2 regions of the Candidatus Accumulibacter cognatus genome follow, and region 1 is predicted to be linked to the other one. Evidence: riboswitches for the same ligand, from Rfam matches in the RefSeq annotation. Region 1 holds a riboswitch; the other holds the start of a gene.
The links. Region 1 has a riboswitch for cobalamin ahead of AW06_RS01150 (energy-coupling factor ABC transporter permease). Riboswitches for the same ligand answer to the same signal wherever they lie in the genome.
Positions count from the first base shown of each region.

Region 2: another riboswitch for cobalamin. It lies ahead of AW06_RS15600 (TonB-dependent receptor); the one in region 1 lies ahead of AW06_RS01150 (energy-coupling factor ABC transporter permease).

Region 1 covers NZ_JDST02000004.1:47,336-56,354, forward strand. The annotation lists gene AW06_RS01120 (ABC transporter ATP-binding protein) at 1-1,229, opposite strand, end outside; gene AW06_RS01125 (ABC transporter permease) at 1,219-2,025, opposite strand; gene AW06_RS19625 (hypothetical protein) at 2,007-2,153, opposite strand; gene AW06_RS01130 (NAD-dependent epimerase/dehydratase family protein) at 2,150-3,223, opposite strand; gene rfbH (lipopolysaccharide biosynthesis protein RfbH) at 3,223-4,536, opposite strand; gene rfbG (CDP-glucose 4,6-dehydratase) at 4,533-5,651, opposite strand; gene rfbF (glucose-1-phosphate cytidylyltransferase) at 5,636-6,406, opposite strand; cobalamin riboswitch at 6,688-6,897, shown strand; gene AW06_RS01150 (energy-coupling factor ABC transporter permease) at 7,025-7,702, shown strand; gene AW06_RS01155 (energy-coupling factor ABC transporter substrate-binding protein) at 7,699-8,043, shown strand; gene cbiQ (cobalt ECF transporter T component CbiQ) at 8,037-8,777, shown strand; gene AW06_RS01165 (ABC transporter ATP-binding protein) at 8,774-9,019, shown strand, end outside.
Region 2 covers NZ_JDST02000084.1:13,980-22,998, forward strand. The annotation lists gene serS (serine--tRNA ligase) at 1-157, shown strand, start outside; gene cobC (alpha-ribazole phosphatase family protein) at 194-790, opposite strand; gene AW06_RS15580 (adenosylcobinamide-GDP ribazoletransferase) at 763-1,515, opposite strand; gene AW06_RS15585 (MT-A70 family methyltransferase) at 1,691-2,347, shown strand; gene AW06_RS15590 (cell division protein ZapA) at 2,659-2,991, opposite strand; gene AW06_RS15595 (hypothetical protein) at 3,005-3,205, opposite strand; cobalamin riboswitch at 3,358-3,579, shown strand; gene AW06_RS15600 (TonB-dependent receptor) at 3,706-5,565, shown strand; gene AW06_RS15605 (iron ABC transporter permease) at 5,571-6,560, shown strand; gene AW06_RS15610 (ABC transporter ATP-binding protein) at 6,562-7,335, shown strand; gene AW06_RS20935 (DUF2784 family protein) at 7,264-7,509, opposite strand; gene AW06_RS15615 (PLP-dependent aminotransferase family protein) at 7,512-8,918, opposite strand.

The DNA of each region.
Region 1 (9,019 bases):
ACACGAAAGAAGCCAGCTTCGTCCCGCCAGTGGAGGATTTGCTGGGCGCCATACTGCTTCTGCAACTCACGGGAAACAACGGCCTGCACTTCATATTTTCCTACACCCAGATTTCCTTCGAGGACCAGCTTCATTATCACTTCGTCGCCCGCCTCGAACGCCCTGTCCCATAGCACCTCGCCCGGCTTGATGCCAGCCCAGATCGCGATGTCCTGATTGAAACTGCCCCAAGAATATACCTTCAGACCCTCCAGGGTTCTGATTACCACTCCGATGTTCAAATGATCGAGTTGAGCGTCGATCCGTGTGGCGATTTCGATGGATATCAGCTCGCCGGCAGCGAAGACGCCGCACGGCTGCTGGTTGCTGCCGAGTATTCGTACTCCGGTAATCGTGGCACCGCCAATGCCATAGGATGAGGCAGGCTCATAAGGTTCCGGCCGGGAGGCAGGCAAGGTGCCTGCATCGGTGCCGGCCCAGAGCCGTGCTTCTTCTTCGAAGAGCATCTTTCGATAGTGGCGGGTGACGTCCCGCGTGCTGCCCAATGCCTGGACTAGGCCATGATCAAGAAGCAAGGCTCTGTTAGTCATGTTTCGGACCATTTCATAATCGTGGGAAACCAGTACAAGGGTCAGCCCGGAATCGCGCATGCGGCGGATTTTTGCGTGACAACGCTTCTGGAACAGCGCATCACCTACGACCAATGCTTCGTCGACGATCAGGATGTCCGGAGAGACCTGGACTGCTGTGGCAAATGCCAGTCGAAGCATCATCCCGCTCGAGAAAGTGTTCATCGGCTGGTCAAGGTATTCACCGATATCCGCGAATGCCGCGATATCGTCGAAACGGGCCTCCATTTCATCCTGTGTGAATCCCATGATTGCGCCCTGGAGCAACACATTCTCCCGCCCGGTCATGTCCGGGTGAAATCCTGAACCGAGTTCTAGCAGGGCGGAAATACGTCCTGTCACGTTGACTGTGCCGTGGGTGGCCTGACGAATTCCGCAGATGACCTGAAGCAAAGTGCTCTTGCCGGAACCGTTTCTGCCAAGAATCCCTATGGATTCACCTTTCGCAATGTCGATGCTGACATCACTGAGCGCATGGAACTCCCTGAAGCGGCCGACTCGTCCTCCGCTCAGGCGCGAGGCCAGTGCGTGTAACGGGTGCTCGTAGGTTCGATAGGTCTTGCTGACATTTCGCACCGAGATCGCCGTATCAGAGGACATCGGCAAATTCCTCCCGGCAGTGCATGAAAAATACGTATCCAAGCAGGGCACTGGCTGCTCCTGTTGCCAGGGTGGCGAGCCACGTGCTCCAGTCGGGATGCAGTTCCGTTAGCAGAATGCCGCGCATGTCCTCCATGGCCAGTGCAAGAGGGTTGTAGGCGTTCAATGTCTTCAGCGCGCCAGGTGCCGCGTTGCCAGGATAGAAAACCGGCAGGACGAACATCAATAGCTGCGCCAGCACCGGAATTCCATGTGAAAGGTCGCGCAGATAGGCGCCCGCGGCCGTAATGAACCAGGCCAGGCCGAGGGTGAACAACCACACCGGTAGAAGAACGATGGGGAGCAGAAGTGCGGTCGGGTGAGCGTGGCCCGCCACGACCGCGCCAAGCACAAGCAATGCAAGATGTGCCAGTCCATGAATGCTGGCGGCAAGAAGTAAGACGACAGGCAGTATCTCGGTCGGGAAAATGATCTTTTTGACGAAGTTTTGATTTGACAGCAGGAGGCGCGACGCATTGGTGATGACTTCGGCGAATGGCGTAAAGACTGCCAGGCCGCAATAAATGAATAGAGCCATTTCGATGCCGCTTTTGCCCTGCTGCCCTTCGGCCCAGCGGCCGCCAAAGACGCCGCCAAAGACCAGCGTAAATGCGGCAAGCAAGAGTAGTGGATAAAGAAACGACCAACCGAGACCCAGCACTGACCCCCGATACTTGAGCACGACTTCGCGCCGGACAAGCTGGTAGATCAGGTACCGATTGGCGACGAGAGAGGAAATCAGGTTCGGTGTTTGCATGCCGGAATGCTGTGTCGATAAGGCTCGAGCACGGACCCCCGATATCTTGCCAGGACTTCGCGCGGAATCAGTTGACCGAGCAGGTAGCGGTGTTGCAGGATCGTCGGCAACGGGTTCAGCCAGTTCATGTGGGCGGCCTCATCGTGGTGGCGTTGCCACGGGGTTCGCCTGAACCGAGGGAACACGCGTAGGCAAGACTGCGCTCGATCGCTGATTCCAGGCCGATGTCTATCGTCAGGCGAAATTCGTGTCTGGCACGAGACACGTCCGGGACGTAGCGATCCATGGCCTTGCCATGATTTTTTTGGCGTTCGAAGGTGCAGGCTGCCAGTGCCCTTTCTGCAATCAGGATCGCAAGTCGACTCAGCTCAATCGATTGGTCGCTGCCGAGGTTGTATGCGATGCCGGATCTACCCCGGACGAGAATCGCCAGCAACCAGATCGCCAGGTCGGCGGCATAAAGATAGCTGCGCACCGGCGTTCCGTCCCCGTATATCCTGATCGGTCCTCCCGCCAGTGCGTCGCGAATGAAGCTGCCCGCGGCGAACTTGTCGGTCAGCGGCAGGTAGGGGCCAAGGAAGGAAAAGCCGCGGGTAATGACGCAGTCGACGCCGGACGATACGCACAGGGTTTCGGAGATGCGCTTCATTTCACCATAGGCAGAGGCGGAATCGGTGGGATCAGGACAGCCTCGGTAGTCCTCCGGAATATGGCTCAGATCCGCCGGCTGAGGACCATAGATGGCCCCCGAACTGGCGAACAGCAGGCGCTTGATGCCCTTGGTGCGAGCGAACTGCAGCACCCGCTCGGTGCCGCGCAGGGTCTGCATGATGATCGCCGTGCCATCAGAGCCAAGCTCTGCCGCCGAGGCTGTGGCGAAGTGGAAGACGTAGTCGAAATCTTCGTCCGGAAAGGTGAAATCCGCTGCGTCGCCGACTTGCCAGGAAAACTCCCGGCGTGCCGCGAGGTGCGGCACTTCCCTGGCAAAGCGGGCCGGATCGCGGCTCAGGATCGTGGCCCGGGCCTGGGCGCCGAGCAGATCGTTGCCTGCGGCAATGCTTTCGAGCAGCCATTTGCCGTAGAACCCGGTGCCGCCGGTGATGAAGAAATTCGCGCCGGCCAGGTCGCGCCAGACCTCCGTCGTGTGGCGGACGATATGTTCCCTGTCGTCACGGGAGATGGGAGGCAGTGGCGTCATCAGAATCCGACTCCCAGGAATGCGCCGATCTTGTCTGCGGCGTAGTCGAGCATTTCCGTGCTCAGCCCGGGATGGACGCCAATCCAGAAGCTGCGTTCGGTGATGGCGTTGGCGGTCGCCAGATCGCCGCTGATGCGAAATCGGCGCCCTTGCATGTAAGGCTGCCGCGTGACGTTTCCTGCGAACAGCAGGCGCGTGCCGATTCTGTGCTGGTCCAGGTAGCGCAACAGGTCGACCCGGTCGCACGGCACGTTCTCGCGCAGGGTCAGCAGGAAGCCGAACCAGGAAGGGTCGCTGCCGGGCGTCGCTTCGGGCAGGATCAGAAATTCCTCGCAGGTCTTCAGGCGTGCCTTCAGGTGAGCGAAATTGCGCTGGCGCACGGCGATGAATTCGTCGAGGCGGGCCAGTTGCGCCACCCCCAGCGCCGCCTGCATGTCGGTCATTTTCAGATTGTAGCCGGCATGCGCGTAAGTGTACTTGTGGTCGTAACCACGCGGCAGGTCGCCGAGCTGCCAGTCGAAGCGCTTGCCGCAGGTGTCGTCCTTGCCCGGCGCGCAGTAGCAGTCGCGGCCCCAGTCACGGAAGGATGCAAGTGCCCGTGCCAGCAGCGGCAGGTCGGTGAAGACTGCGCCGCCCTCGCCGGTGGTGATGTGATGGGCGGGGTAGAAGCTCAGCGTGCCGATATGGCCAAAGGTGCCGACACTGCGGCCATGCAGAAGTGAGCCGAAGGCGTCGCAGCAATCCTCGATCAGCCACATGCCATGCCGGTCGGCGATCTCGCGCAGGGCGGCAGCCTCGAACGGATTGCCCAGTGCATGGGCCAGGATGATGGCTCGGGTGCGCGGACCGATGGCGGCGGCAATGGCCTGCGGTGTCGGATTGTAGCCTGGCAGTTCGGAATCGACGAATACCGGCGCGAGACCGTTTTGCAGGATGGGGTTGATGGTGGTGGGAAAACCCGCTGCCGCGGTGATGACCTCGTCGCCCGGCTGCAGCGCGCGTTCACCCAGCAGCGGCGAAGTGAGGGCCGAGAGTGCCAGCAGATTGGCCGAGGACCCCGAGTTGGTGCTGAGCGCCTGCTGCACGCCGATACGTTGTGCGATCAGGCGTTCGAATTCGTCATTGAAGCGCCCGGTGGTCAGCCAGCCGTCCAGTGCGGCATCGACCAGGTGACGGATCTCGCTGCCACCAATCACCTTGCCAGCGGCCGGGATCGCGCCGATGCCGGGGCGAAAGGCCGGCGCCGACTGCGCCTCAGAGGCATGGCGCTCGACGAGTTCGAGGATCTGCCGTCGTAATTCGTCAGTGCTCATGTCACGAACGGGTTTCCTGAGTCTCGGGAATATTCCCGGCAACATTCCCGGCAATAGCGGTCGATTTGTTGTCTGGAAATGGCGTCGATGTCTGCGCCGCTCAAGTGTGCGCGGTACCAGTCAACGGTCATCCGCAGGGTCGTATCGAGCGACCAGCGCGGCTGCCAGCCTAGCGCCGAGATCGCTTTCGAGGCGTCGAGCCGGAGGCAGTGTGCTTCCTGTGGATGAGAGGCCTGGTCGCTGAACCAGGGCGCTTCCTCCCCCCAGAGGCCGGCCAGCTTGTCGATGACTTGTTCGACGCGGTGTTGATCTGACGGACCGAAGTTCCAGGCCTCGGTGAAGGGCGCTCCCTTTTTGCATAGTTGCTCGGCCAGCAGCAGATAACCAGCCAGCGGTTCAAGGACATGTTGCCATGGGCGGATCGCCTGGGGATGACGCACAGGTAACGGACGCTGGTCCACAAAAGCGCGGATGGCGTCCGGGATCAATCGGCCCGGCGACCAGTCGCCACCGCCGATGGCATTGCCTGCGCGCGCCGTCGCCACGGCGGCGCCGTGTCCGGCAGGGTCGGCCGGCCTGAAAAAGGAAGCGCGATACGCGGCGGTGACGAGTTCGACGCAGCCCTTGCTGCTGCTGTACGGATCGCATCCGCCGAGCGGGTCGCTTTCGCGATGGGCCTCGCCTTCGCGGTTGTCGTAACACTTGTCGCTGGTGACGACGACGACCGCCCGCACTCCTGGCGCCTGGCGAACGGCTTCGAGCAGGTTGACCGTGCCCATGACATTGCTGGAGTAGGTTTCAACCGGGTCAGCATAGGAGCGGAGGACCAGGGCTTGTGCGGCGAGATGGAAGACGACTTCCGGCTGGTAGTCGGTGAAGGCACGGCGCAGCCGTTCGGGATCCCTGATGTCGGCGAAAATGGACACCATCTGCCTGGCCAGGCCCGCGAGTTCGAACAGGTTGGGTTGCGTGCCCGGCGGCAGCGCATAACCGATCACTCTGGCACCCATGGATTGCAGCCACATGGCAAGCCAGCTCCCCTTGAAGCCGGTATGGCCGGTCAGCAGGACGCGCCGGTCTTTCCAGAAAGCAGGCTGGATCACCAGTTCTTCCACGGAGCAATCCCCGAGGCCCAGAGTTCTTCGAGATGATTCCTGTCCCGCAGCGTATCCATTCCCTGCCAGAAGCCATCATGTCGCCACACGGCGAGCTGGCCGGTCTGCGACAGGTGCTCGACCGGCCCGGCTTCCCACAGGCACGAGTCGCTATCGATCAGGTCGAGCACACTGGGGTGGAGAACGAAGAATCCGCCGTTGATCCATCCGCCATCCCCCACCGGTTTTTCACGGAAGGCAAGAACGCGATCGCCAGCAATCTCGAGTGCGCCAAAACGACCGGGCGGGGTCACTGCAGTGACGGTCGCGCGGACTCCCTGCCGGCGATGGAAATCGATTGCCCCGCTGATGTTGATGTTGCCCACGCCATCGCCGTAGGTGAAGCAGAAGAGTTCTTCGTTTTCGACATGCGCGCGCACGCGTCGCAGGCGCCCACCCGTCTGCGTGGCATCGCCGGTGTCGATCAGAGTGACCCGCCAGGGCTCGGCGTATCGCTGGTGGACTTCCATCCGGTTGGTCGCCATGTCGAAGGTGACATCCGACATGTGCAGAAAGTAATTCGCGAAGTACTCCTTGATGACATAGCCGCGGTAACCCAGGCAGATCACGAAGTCGTTGATCCCGTGACTGGCATAGATCTTCATGATGTGCCAAAGAATCGGCTTGCCGCCGATTTCAACCATCGGTTTTGGCCGTACGATGGTTTCTTCCGCCAGCCGGGTGCCCGCTCCGCCGGCAAGGATCACTGCCTTCATCCGCGGATGAGTAATGCCGGATCGGTCGGGCCGGTGCGGTTGCGTTCGTGCGGGTAGGGTGTGTGTAGCATGGAGCGAAGAATATCGCGATCTACCGGAGTGTGCCAGCGGGGGACTAACGGTCATGACTGTTCCAGGCACCCCCCGATCATGAAAGTCATGACCGTTTCCCTCTCCCCCGACCCCTTCCTCGCGAGGGGGGAGGGGAGATTCGTGAGTCGCATACGCGACTTTCACATTAATGGCCCCGTCTTTTTCAGGCACCCCGATCGGCTCTGTCGTATAATCAGCCCCGTTTGGGTACCTTGCCCCACGCTCGTGGGGCGGGTGAAACGGGAAGCCGGTGCCTCTGAATCTTCAGATATTCCGGCGCAGCCCCCGCTGCTGTAAGCCTGACGACTCCGCAATACGCCACTGTGCTTGACGCATGGGAAGGTGCTGGAGAAGATTGACGGCAAGCCAGAAGACCGGCCCAAAGCAAACGTAGTGCCGTTCCCCGGGGTAAAGGGAGGGCCATGTGGATTTGCCGACCGCAGCTTTTCTCGGCTTTTCTTTCTGCCCGCAGGTGCCGATCCCCCGCCTGGCACGGTTGGCCACTGCTCGCTGTGGGAGAGAAGCATGCACATCATGGAAGGTTTTCTGCCGGTCGAACACGCCCTGGGGTGGACGGTCGCTTCGGCCCCCTTCGTGGCCTATGGCTTGTGGGTTGTCAAGAAACGTATCCGCGAACATCCGGAACAGCGGATGTTGCTGGGTGTTGCCGCCGCGTTTACCTTCGTTCTTTCAGCGCTCAAATTGCCTTCGGTGACTGGCAGTTGCTCGCACCCTACCGGCACCGGGCTCGGTGCCCTGCTCTTCGGCCCGACAGCCATGGCGCCGATCGGCATGGTGGTCCTGCTCTTTCAGGCGCTCCTGCTGGCGCACGGCGGGCTGACGACGCTGGGTGCCAACCTCTTTGCAATGGCCATTGTCGGACCGTTCGCCGCAGCCGCGGTTTTTCGTGTGGCGCGTGGCATCAAACTCTCTTTTGCCACCAGTGTTTTTCTCGCCGCCAGCCTCGCCGACCTGCTGACTTACGTCACCACCTCGCTACAACTGGCCTGGGCCTTCCCTGATCCGACGGGGGGTGTTGTCGCTTCCTTTGCCAAATTCGCCAGCATCTTTGCGATCACCCAGATCCCGCTGGCGATCAGCGAAGGGCTGCTGACGGTGCTGATCTTCAATGCCCTGATGCGCTTCAATGCCAGGGAACTGCAGGACCTGCAGCTCGTCAGGAACGACGAGGTACGGGTATGAAACGCCGGCAAAACCTGTTGCTGCTGCTCGCCGTGGTCCTGCTGTCTGCGCTGCCGCTGTGGCTGGTGCAGAAACCGGCGGCGAATGCCGATCATCCCGTCGAGATCTTTGCCGGCGCCGACAACCAGGCCAGGGACCTCATCGGCGCCATCGATCCTGATTTCAAACCCTGGTTCCAGCCACTGATGGAGCCGGCCAGCGGTGAAATCAGCTCCCTGTTGTTCGCCTTGCAGGCGGCGCTGGGTGCCGGGTTTATCGGTTACTACCTGGGTGTCTCGGTGACCCGCGAGAAATTGCGCCGGGAAGCGGAAGAAGCCAATGGGGCGGCGAAACGGTGTTGATCGAGCGGTCGGCCTACGCCAACCGCTGGCGGCGGGTTTCACCGGCGGCGAAGGGAAGTTTTGCGCTCGCGGGTCTGATCGCGGCTTTTGCCGCCGGTTCACCGATGGTCGCTGCCGGCGTGGCGGCGATTCTCGCCGCCGTGACGCTGCTGGGAGCCGGTGTCGCGCCAGCGTCTTACCTTCGCGTCGCTTCGCCAGCTCTGGCCTTTCTGCTTCTCGGCAGCCTGTCGCTGGCGTGCTCGCTGGGCGTCAATGAACATGGCCTCACGCTGCAACTGCTCCCGAACGGCCTGAACCCATTGGCGAACGTTTTCTCCCGTTCGTTTGCAGCCCTGGCGGCGCTGCTCTTTCTCACGTTGACCACGCCGCTTCCCGATCTGATCAGCCTGTTGCGCCGACTGAAGACCCCCGAGATCCTGCTCGAAATCATGGTCCTCTGTTACCGGATGCTGTTCGTCTTCTCCGCGGCGGTGCAGGACATCTGGATCGCCCAGACGGCGCGCCTGGGCTACGCAACCCCACGCCTGGCACTGCGCTCGCTGGCCGGTTTGACCGCCAATCTGACGCTGCAGGTGTGGCAACGGGCGAACGACCTGCATGTCGCGGCGCAGGCGCGCAACAACGAGGGCCCCTTGTATTTTCTTGCGCCGGTCTTTGCCCATGCCGGTCGCGACCTGACCATCGCAATGATCGCCGGCAGTACGCTGCTGGCACTGGCGGTGGCGATGTCATGACGCGCTCGGCAGACGACCTCCTGCTCGAACTGGCGCAGGTCTGCTTCCGTTACCCCGATGGCAGCCGCGGACTGAACGACTGTTCGATCGCCATCCGGCGGGGCAGCCGCAACGCCCTGATCGGCGCCAACGGTTCCGGCAAGACCACTTTGTTCCAGCAGTGCAACGGCTTGCTGCGACCACAATCCGGCGTCGTTTACTACGCCGGGGAAGCGGTGGATTACCGTCGCAGTGGCTTGCGC
Region 2 (9,019 bases), on a different contig from region 1:
GCACACCCTCAATGGCTCCGGCCTTGCCGTCGGGCGCACGCTGGTGGCGGTCATGGAAAACTTCCAGAATTCCGACGGCAGCATCCGTGTTCCGGAAGTGCTGCGTCCTTACCTTGGCGGCATCGAAAGAATCTCCCGAGACTCCGGCATCGCCTGAGCTGCGAATGGCATGACAAAGCCCTGCAGAGGGGGGTCATTGGTTCAGATAATGCAGGATCCCCGGAGCATGCGGCCGGCCTGACTCTGTCCACTGCAGGCCATCCCTGCTGGCGTCAATCTCTAGCAGAGTAAGGCTGCCGAAGTCGAGCCGCAGTTGGCTCCACTCGTCGATCGGCAGTTGCAGCCAGTGCCCGAGCATGGCGCGGATGACCCCGGCGTGGGTGACAAGGGCGACATGGTTGCCGCGTAGACTGCGGACGCAGTCAAGCGCGCGCGCCTGCAGCATTGCCACCGATTCGCCGCCGGGCGTGACGAAGTGCAGCACATCGGCGGCCCAGGCGTCGAGTAGCCGGCGATCGATCTGCTCCCAGGCGACGCCCTCCCATTCGCCAAAGTCGATTTCCAACAGTCGCTCGTCGAACACCGGTTGTGGATGCAAGGCCTCGGCGAGGGCGCGTGCACGCCGCAAGGGGCTGGCAATGACCGGCGTAGCGTCAGGCAACAGCGCGCGCAGACGCCTGGCGGCAGGCTGTGGGTCCTCTGAATCGACATCGAGCTGCCCGTAGCAGACGCCAGCGGCAAGCCGTGGTGGTGGGTGACGGATCAGGAAAAGCTGCACAATAGTCCACAATAAAAAGCAAGTTCCGAGCATTGTTGGGTGGCGCCGAGACAATCGCCGGTATAGCCACCGATTTGCCGCCGGAACAGGCGTGCCAGCCACAGCGTCGCCAGGGCAGCAAATACCCCGCCGAGCAATGCCTCTAGCGGTGGCAGCAGCAATAGTGGCAGCAGGGCGGTGAGTCCGGCAATACCGAGCTCGCCCCAGCCGATGCGGGTGGCCAGCGGCTTCGCTTTCCCCTCGTCACGTACATAGTCGAGGCCGCGCAACAGGGTCGTCGCAGCGAAGCGGGATAGGGTGTGGCCGGCCAGCAGGGCCAGGGGAATCTCCTGCCACTCGAACTCGATCAGTGCGCAGAAGCGGGCGAGCAGCAGCATCACCAGCGCGATCGCACCGAAGCTGCCGATTCGCGAGTCCTTCATGATCGCCAGGATCTGTGCCTTCTCCCAGCCGCCGCCGAAACCGTCGACCATGTCGCTCCAGCCGTCTTCGTGAAACGCTCCCGTCAGGTAGAGAGAACTGGCCATTGCCGCCAGCACCGCCAGCGTCATCGGCAGGACGCAAGACGTCAGGACAAAAACCAGTGCGGCAATGGCCCCGACGAGCAGGCCCACCGCCGGAAAATATCGCGTTGACCGGTCGAGTGCCTCGCTGCTGTGCCCTACCCAGGCCGGGACTGGCAGGCGCGTAAAAAAGCGCAGCGCACCGAAGAAATAGGCAAGCTCTCGCCTGAACATTGTTTCCTTTCACCAAATACCGGATGGTATCCCGATCAGTCAATCACCGACCATCGCCTGCCGTTGCAAGTGCAGGTATCATCGTGCCCGGCGACGACAGGCAGGATCGTTCACCGTGTTTGCCAGATCCCTTGTGGAGCATTGGCCCATTCCTTCCTATTCACGATTGAAACAGATGACCGACCATTTCCCCGCGGTAGGCTGCGACCTGCTGCAACGTGTTGGTAACCGGAAGTTCCGCACCGTGCTCGCGGATCCGCCGTGGCAGTTTCAGAACCGCACCGGCAAGATGGCACCGGAGCACAAGCGCCTGAACCGCTACGCCACGATGACGCTGGATGACATTCTGGCGCTACCCGTGGCCGAGATCGTCGAAAGTCCCGCACACCTCTACCTGTGGGTGCCGAACGCGCTGTTGCCGGAAGGCCTGCGCGTTCTCGCCGCCTGGGGCTTCACCTACAAGAGCAACCTTGTATGGCACAAGATTCGCAAGGATGGTGGCCCGGACGGGCGCGGCGTCGGTTTCTATTTCCGCAATACGACCGAATTGATCCTGTTCGGCGTCAGGGGGAAGGATGCGCGCACGCTGCCCCCCGGCCGCCGCCAGGTCAACATCATCAAGAGCCGCAAGCGCGAGCATTCCCGCAAACCGGACGAAGCCTACGCGCTGATCGAATCGTGCTCGCCCGGTCCCTTCCTAGAGATGTTCGCCCGCGGCTCACGGGAGGGCTGGAGCACCTGGGGCAGCCAGGCCGACGAGTACGTTCCCGACTGGCCGACCTATGCCAATCATTCGCAGGCTGATGCCGACAGCCTTCCCGCGAAGGGCTGATAGCCGCGTGTCGTCTTTCGGGTACATCAGGAACCGATGTTCCGTCGCAAACAGGCCCAAAAAATATGGGCACAAAAAAGCGCGAAACCAGAGGTTCCGCGCTTTTGTCCCTGCCGATGCCGTCAGGCCGGCATCCTGAACCTGGGTTCAGATAGGTCACTTCCCTTCCGCATCAGGTACGTCCGACTAGGGGCGCACACAACAGTGGTTTCTATGGTCCGCGACCAATGCCATTTAGCATTGGTTCAAGGAATCTATGACCTGACAACACCGCAGGGAACTCTCTTGGAGAGCGGAGCAGGAAAACCTTCCTACTGCGACTTCAACACCTGATCAAGCTCTGCTTCCATGGAAAAGATTCTACCCCTAAGCGCGTCCATGTCCAGTCCTATTTCAGATTCAATTTTCTGATGCTGCTCCGGCATTTCCTGATTGAGGCCGAGGTGCTCGTGAGCGATGTTGAGCGCAGCCATGACGGCAATACGCTCGGGAAGATTGCTCCTGCTTTTCCCAGCGATATCGCGCATTTTCCCATCAACATAGGCTGCGGCACTGAGTAGCGCAGCATGTTGATCGCTTGGGCAGGCGACCCGGTATTCCTTGCCCAGCAGGACGATGTCGAGATAATTGGTTTCGTTGGGCATCGTATCAGAGTCTTCAGGGCTTAGCTTCGGGCAGTTGCTCGGCAAGCTGTTCAAGCCGCGCACGGGCAGCCGCCATACGTTCGGCAAGGCGTTCCTTGTCGCTTTCAAGCGACGCAAGTTGCTGGCGCAGAACCTCATTCTCGGTTCGTAATGTGTGGCACAGTGAAACCACTTGAGCAATCTTGATTTCGAGCGTGTTGAGTTCATTCAGCATGGGACAGACTATAGATTCAAAAAGCATGCTTGGTCAAGGCATAAGCAGCGTTTCTGCACCTTGTTTGTGATGTGGCAAGCGCTTTCTGGTTCAGTCGTCGATAGGGCACCCTGCGGGCAAGCTATAATCGGCATTTTTGCTGGCCTCAAATGCGAAAATGGATCGTGCAAGGTGCCGCCACGCAGATTCGCTGCAGCGGTTAAACGGGAAACAGGTGCCTGTTTGCGCTGTACCACGCGCAACAACATGCCTGTGCTGCCCCCGCAACGGTAAGCGAGTGTGGGACTGTCAATAGGCCACTGGGCAAAAAGCCTGGGAAGGCGACAGATCAAGACTCGCGAGCCCGGATACCGGCCTTCGCATACCACACTGGACGGAAGTGTCGCGGGGATGCGGACACGCAACGCTCGGCTTGCATGCCTGCTTTGACCTCGCGCCTTCCACATAATTGGCTAGCCGATTTGCGGGGACGCTGGTCGGCAACAGGGGGGAGTTTCATCATGCATCCGAACCAGCTGCGGACAGCCCATGCCGCAACTTTCACCGCACTGTTCTCGACGGCGTTACATGCCGCGGACCCGCAACTCGACCCGATTGTCGTCACGGCGACTCGACAGGCTACCCGAGTCAACGAACTGACGAGTGATGTGTCGGTTATCACCCGTCAAGAAATCGACCAAGCCGGGGAGACGACACTGGCGCAACTTCTGGCACGGCAACCGGGAATCCAGTACGTCGCCAACGGCGGTGCGGGGTCCAATAGCGGCGTGTTCGTCCGTGGCGCCAGTACCAATCAATCGATCGTGTTGATCGATGGGCAGCGCATCGGCTCGGCGACGAGCGGCAGTGCAGCATTGTCGCGGATTCCGCTGAACCAGATCGAGCGCATCGAGATTCTGCGTGGCCCGGCGTCATCGCTCTACGGGGCAGATGCCATCGGCGGCGTCATCCAGATTTTCACCCGCAGGGGCGAGGGGTCAGTACAGGTGAACGCCAGCACCGGCTATGGCTCTTACCACACGACCGACACCAGTGTTGGCATTGCGGGCGGAACAGAATGGGTGTCCTATAGTGTTCAGGCAGGGTATACGAATACCGACGGGTTCAACGCCATCAACAACAAGAATAACCTGTTCTACAACCGTGACCGGGATGGCTATTACAACAGGAACCTGAGTGCCAGTATTGCCGTTCGTCCGGCCAAAGGGCAGGAACTCGGGGCCAATCTGCTGGTCAGCAAGGGCACTAACCAGTACGATGGCAACGACTTTAGCGCGCTTGGCGCAGCTCAGTCCTTCAGCAATGACCAGAACGTCGGTAATTATTCGATCTACTCGCGCAACCGGCTGCATCAGGCGTGGACCAGTACCTTGCGTCTCGGCCGCAGTACCGACGACAGCAAGGACTATATCGGGAATTTCCGGGACAGTTCTTTCAAGACCACGATGGATCTTGCGTCCTGGCAGAACGATATCAAGCTGCCAGTCGGCGAAGCGCTGCTGGCTGCCGAATACAACAAGCAACAGGTCAACAGCACGACCGATTACACGGTTACCGAGCGCACGATTCGATCGCTGCTGGCCGGCTGGAATGGCCATATCGATCAGCATCGGCTGCAGCTCAACCTGCGACATGACGACAACTCGCAGTTTGGCAGAAAGCGTACGGGTTTTGCTGCCTATGGCTATCAATTCTCGCCGCAATGGCGCGCCCATATTTCCTATGGCACGGCGTTCCGCGCTCCGACCTTCAACGAGCTGTATTTTCCCTCGCTCTTCGGTTTTGCCGGTGGCAACCCTAATCTTAAACCGGAGACGGCAAAAAACACCGAGGTCGGGGTCAACTGGGAGCAGGGTAGCCATCGTGCTTCGGCGGTCTTCTACTACAATCAGGTGACCGATCTGATCGAATTCCGGCCACCTACCTTCGTGCCGGTCAATGTCAGCAAGGCGCTGCTGCGCGGCGCCACGCTTACCTATGATGGGCGTTTCTCGGCGTGGGCAGTTGGGATCGCACTTGACTTTCTGAACCCGCGGAACGAGGAGGACGGGCCAAACAAGGGTAATCGTCTGGCCCGCCGTGCCGAGCAGCAGATGAGCAGCTACCTCAGCCGAAGCCTCGGCAACTGGGAATTTCGTGGTGAGTGGCAACTGCTGGGCAACCGCTACGATGACCCCGCCAACCGTGTTCGTCTCGGCGGCTATGGTCTGGTAAACCTCTACGCCGATTACCGCTTGCAGCGAGACTGGGTGTTGTTTGCGCGCGCCAACAATATCTTCGACAAGGATTACGAGACGGTCGACAACTATACCACCGCCGGGGCGAATGTCTTCGTCGGTGTTCGCTACGCGCCGAAGTAGGCGAGATGCCCACCCGCCGCCGTGCCTTGCTGATCCTCGCAGTGCTGGCCGGGTTGGCGCAGCTCAGCATTGCGCTGGCCCTGATGGTGGGCAGCATTGCGATTGGCCCGGCCGAGGTGTTGGCAATCCTGTTTGGCAACGGTCATGGCATGGCCAGCGACGTCGTGCGCAGCCTGCGCCTGCCGCGGGCGTTGACAGGTTTCGCTTGCGGCGGTCTGCTGGCGCTGGCGGGTGCCTTGCTGCAGGTCCTGCTGCGCAACCCGCTTGCTGACCCTTACGTGCTCGGCATTTCTGGCGGTGCCGGCATCGGTGCCTTGCTGGCAATCGTTCTTGGCCTGGGTGTCGCGGGGATCAACGGACTGGCCTTCGGGGGCGCGTTCGGCGCCATGCTGCTGGTGTTCGGCCTCGCGCATGGTGAAGGGGGCTGGACGCAGTCGCGCCTGCTGCTGACGGGTGTAATCGTCGCTGCCGGTTGCGGTGCGGTGGTCACCCTGCTGCTCGCGCTGGCTCCAGAAGACCGGCTGCGAGGCATGCTCTTCTGGCTGATGGGGGATCTGTCGCAGAGCGGTGATCCACAACTGGTACTGATCCTGCTCCTGATGGTGCTGCTGGTTGCATTGCCGTTTGCCCGTGAGCTCAATCTGCTGGCACGTGGTGCCGACATGGCCCAGGCGCTGGGGGTTGCAGTCCGCCCATTACGCCGCGGCGTTTACCTCGTCGCGTCGCTGGCTACGGCTGCCGCGGTCACGCATGCCGGCGCGATCGGCTTCATTGGCCTGATCGTGCCGCATCTTGTTCGCCTCGCTGCCGGCAATGATCAGCGCTTGCTCCTGCCCGCCTCGGTACTCGCCGGAGGCAGTCTGCTGGTGGTTGCCGACACCCTGGCCCGTACCCTACTGGCACCGCAACAACTGCCGGTCGGCGTGCTGACCGCGCTGATTGGCGTGCCTGTTTTTCTGTTTCTGCTTAGCCGCGCTGCACCTGGACGGTACTGAAATGGTCCCAGGTCTGCTATCTGCCCATGCGCTCAGCGTTGGTGTGGCCGACCGCAGTTTCTGCCATGACCTGGCATTGACCGTACAGCCGGGCGAATGCCTGGCCATCCTCGGACGCAACGGTGCCGGCAAGTCGACGCTGCTGTCGGTACTGGCCGGTCTGCGAACGCCTGCCGCCGGTGAAGTGCTGCTCGACGGAACAAGCTACGCGAGGCTTGGCGCGCGCGTCAGCGCACGCATTCGTGGCTGGTTGCCACAAACTCGTAGCGAAGCGTTTTCCTCGACGGTTCTCGAGACGGTGCTGGTCGGACGCCACCCGCATCTTGGCCGCTGGGATTGGGAATCCAGCCAGGATGTCCAGATCGCCTATGAGGCTCTGGCCTTGGTCGGCCTTGCGGAACTCGCACAGCGTGACGTGCAGACACTCTCCGGTGGCGAGCAACAAAGGCTGTCGATCGCCACATTGCTCGCGCAGGCGCCGCGACTTTACCTGCTCGATGAGCCGCTTGCCCACCTTGACCTGAATCATCAGATGGCTATCCTCGAACTTTTCTCGGCACTCGCCCGTAACGAAGGGGTGGCCTGTGTGATGGTCCTGCACGAACCTGGCCTGGCCGCACGTTTCTGTACGCACGCCCTGCTGTTGTTCGAGGATGGAACGACGCAGCAGGGTACCTGCGACGAGGTGATCAGCAGCGATTCGCTAGGCAGGCTCTACGGCTATCCACTGCGTGAAGTGGGCGAGCACCGACGGCGCTGGTTCATGCCTGGCTAGCAACCGCAGCGAGCTCCGCGTCCTCGTCCGGGTGCAGACGATGGCCAGCACGTGTAGCCAGGCGAGGGGTGGCGAACGCCAGAGCAGCGCGCCACCGAAGACGACGAAGCAGAAGAAGGCGAAATGGGCGGACATGACAAGGTCGCCGAGCAGGCGTCGGTGCGTCTCGCCCATGTTCAAATCGCTTTGAGGAAACGGTCGATGCGCGGGTCGCCGAGATAGGCCGCGTTGAAACGCAGGTAGGAAGTCGCCTGCAATTGCGGCCGGAACAGGTTGCCCGGCGCGAGGACAATACCGTGTCCGGCCGCGTCGCGCGCCAGCTCAACCGGATCGAGATCGGGATGCGCGGCCCAGACAAACATGCCGCCGTTCGGTTCAGCGAACGGGCGAAAGCCGGCACGGTCGAGCAGCTCCAATCCGTCGTCCATCGCCTGTGCGAGGCGGCCGCGCAGACGCTCGATCGTCTTGCGGTAATGTCCCTCGATCAGCAGGTCGTGGATCAGCCGCTCCGCGAACTCGGAACTGCCGACCGATGTGAACAGCTTGACGTCGGTGAAGGTACGCACGAGCTCAGGCCGCGCCGCGAGGAAGCCGACGCGCAGGTTGGCGGACAGGGTTTTCGAGAAGCTGCCGACGTAGATCACGCGATCGAGCCCGTCAAGCGCGGCGAGACGGTGCGCGTGGCCCGGATGGTAGTCGCCGTAGGTGTCGTCCTCGACGATTGGCAGGTCGTGCCGCGCGGCCAGTTGCAGCACGCGGTGCGCGACAGTCGCCGACAGGTTGCCCGAGGTCGGGTTGTGCAGCACCGAATGGGTGATGAAGACGCGCGGCTTGTGCTCCTCAAGCAGGGCTTCGAGCGCCGCCACGTCCGGTCCTTCGGGCGTGCGCGGCACGCCGACGAGTTGCACGCCGAGCAGGCGTAGCGAGGCGAACAGGTTCCAGTAGCCTGGGTCGTCGACGAAGGCGCAATCGCCGGGGCGCAGCAGCGTGCGGGCGACGATGTCGAGCGCCTGCGTGGCGCCGTGTGTGAGCACGATCTGCTCGGGCGGCGCATGGAAACCGAACTGGTCGAAGCGCACGCGCAGTTGCTCGCGCAAGGGCCGGTAGCCCTGCGCCTCGCCGTAGCAGACCAGGCGCTGGCCTTCGCGCCCGGCCAGAACGCGCAGGCGGCGGCGCAGACCTCCTTCGTCGAGCCATCCAGCCGGCAGCCATCCGGCGCCGACCTTCACCGTCGATGGATCGTCGGCAAGGGCCTCGCGCATCACATCAGCGTTGTCGAAGGCGCGCTCGATGGTGCGCTCGACGATCTCCGGCGCTGCCGCCTTGCGCTCGCCGCTCGGTGCGCCCGCCTGGACGTAAAAACCGGAACCGCGGCGCGATACGACGGCGCCGCTGGCAACCAGGCGGTCGTAGGCTTCGACGACAGTGAAGCGGCTGACGCCCAGCGCCCCGGCCATGCCGCGGATCGGCGGCAGGCGCATGCCGTGGCGCAACACACGGTCGTCGATGCGCTGGCAGACGCCGCCGACGATCTGGTCGGCCAGCGACCGCGGGCTCTCGGGGTCGATGGCAATGCCGAACATGGAGCCTCCTTAGATGCATCTGGGTTGGGCGAAGGGGTCGGACGACCGGAGAAATTCTGGCGTACCGGTCGTCCGACCGGTACAGGCGGGTCGGACAGTAC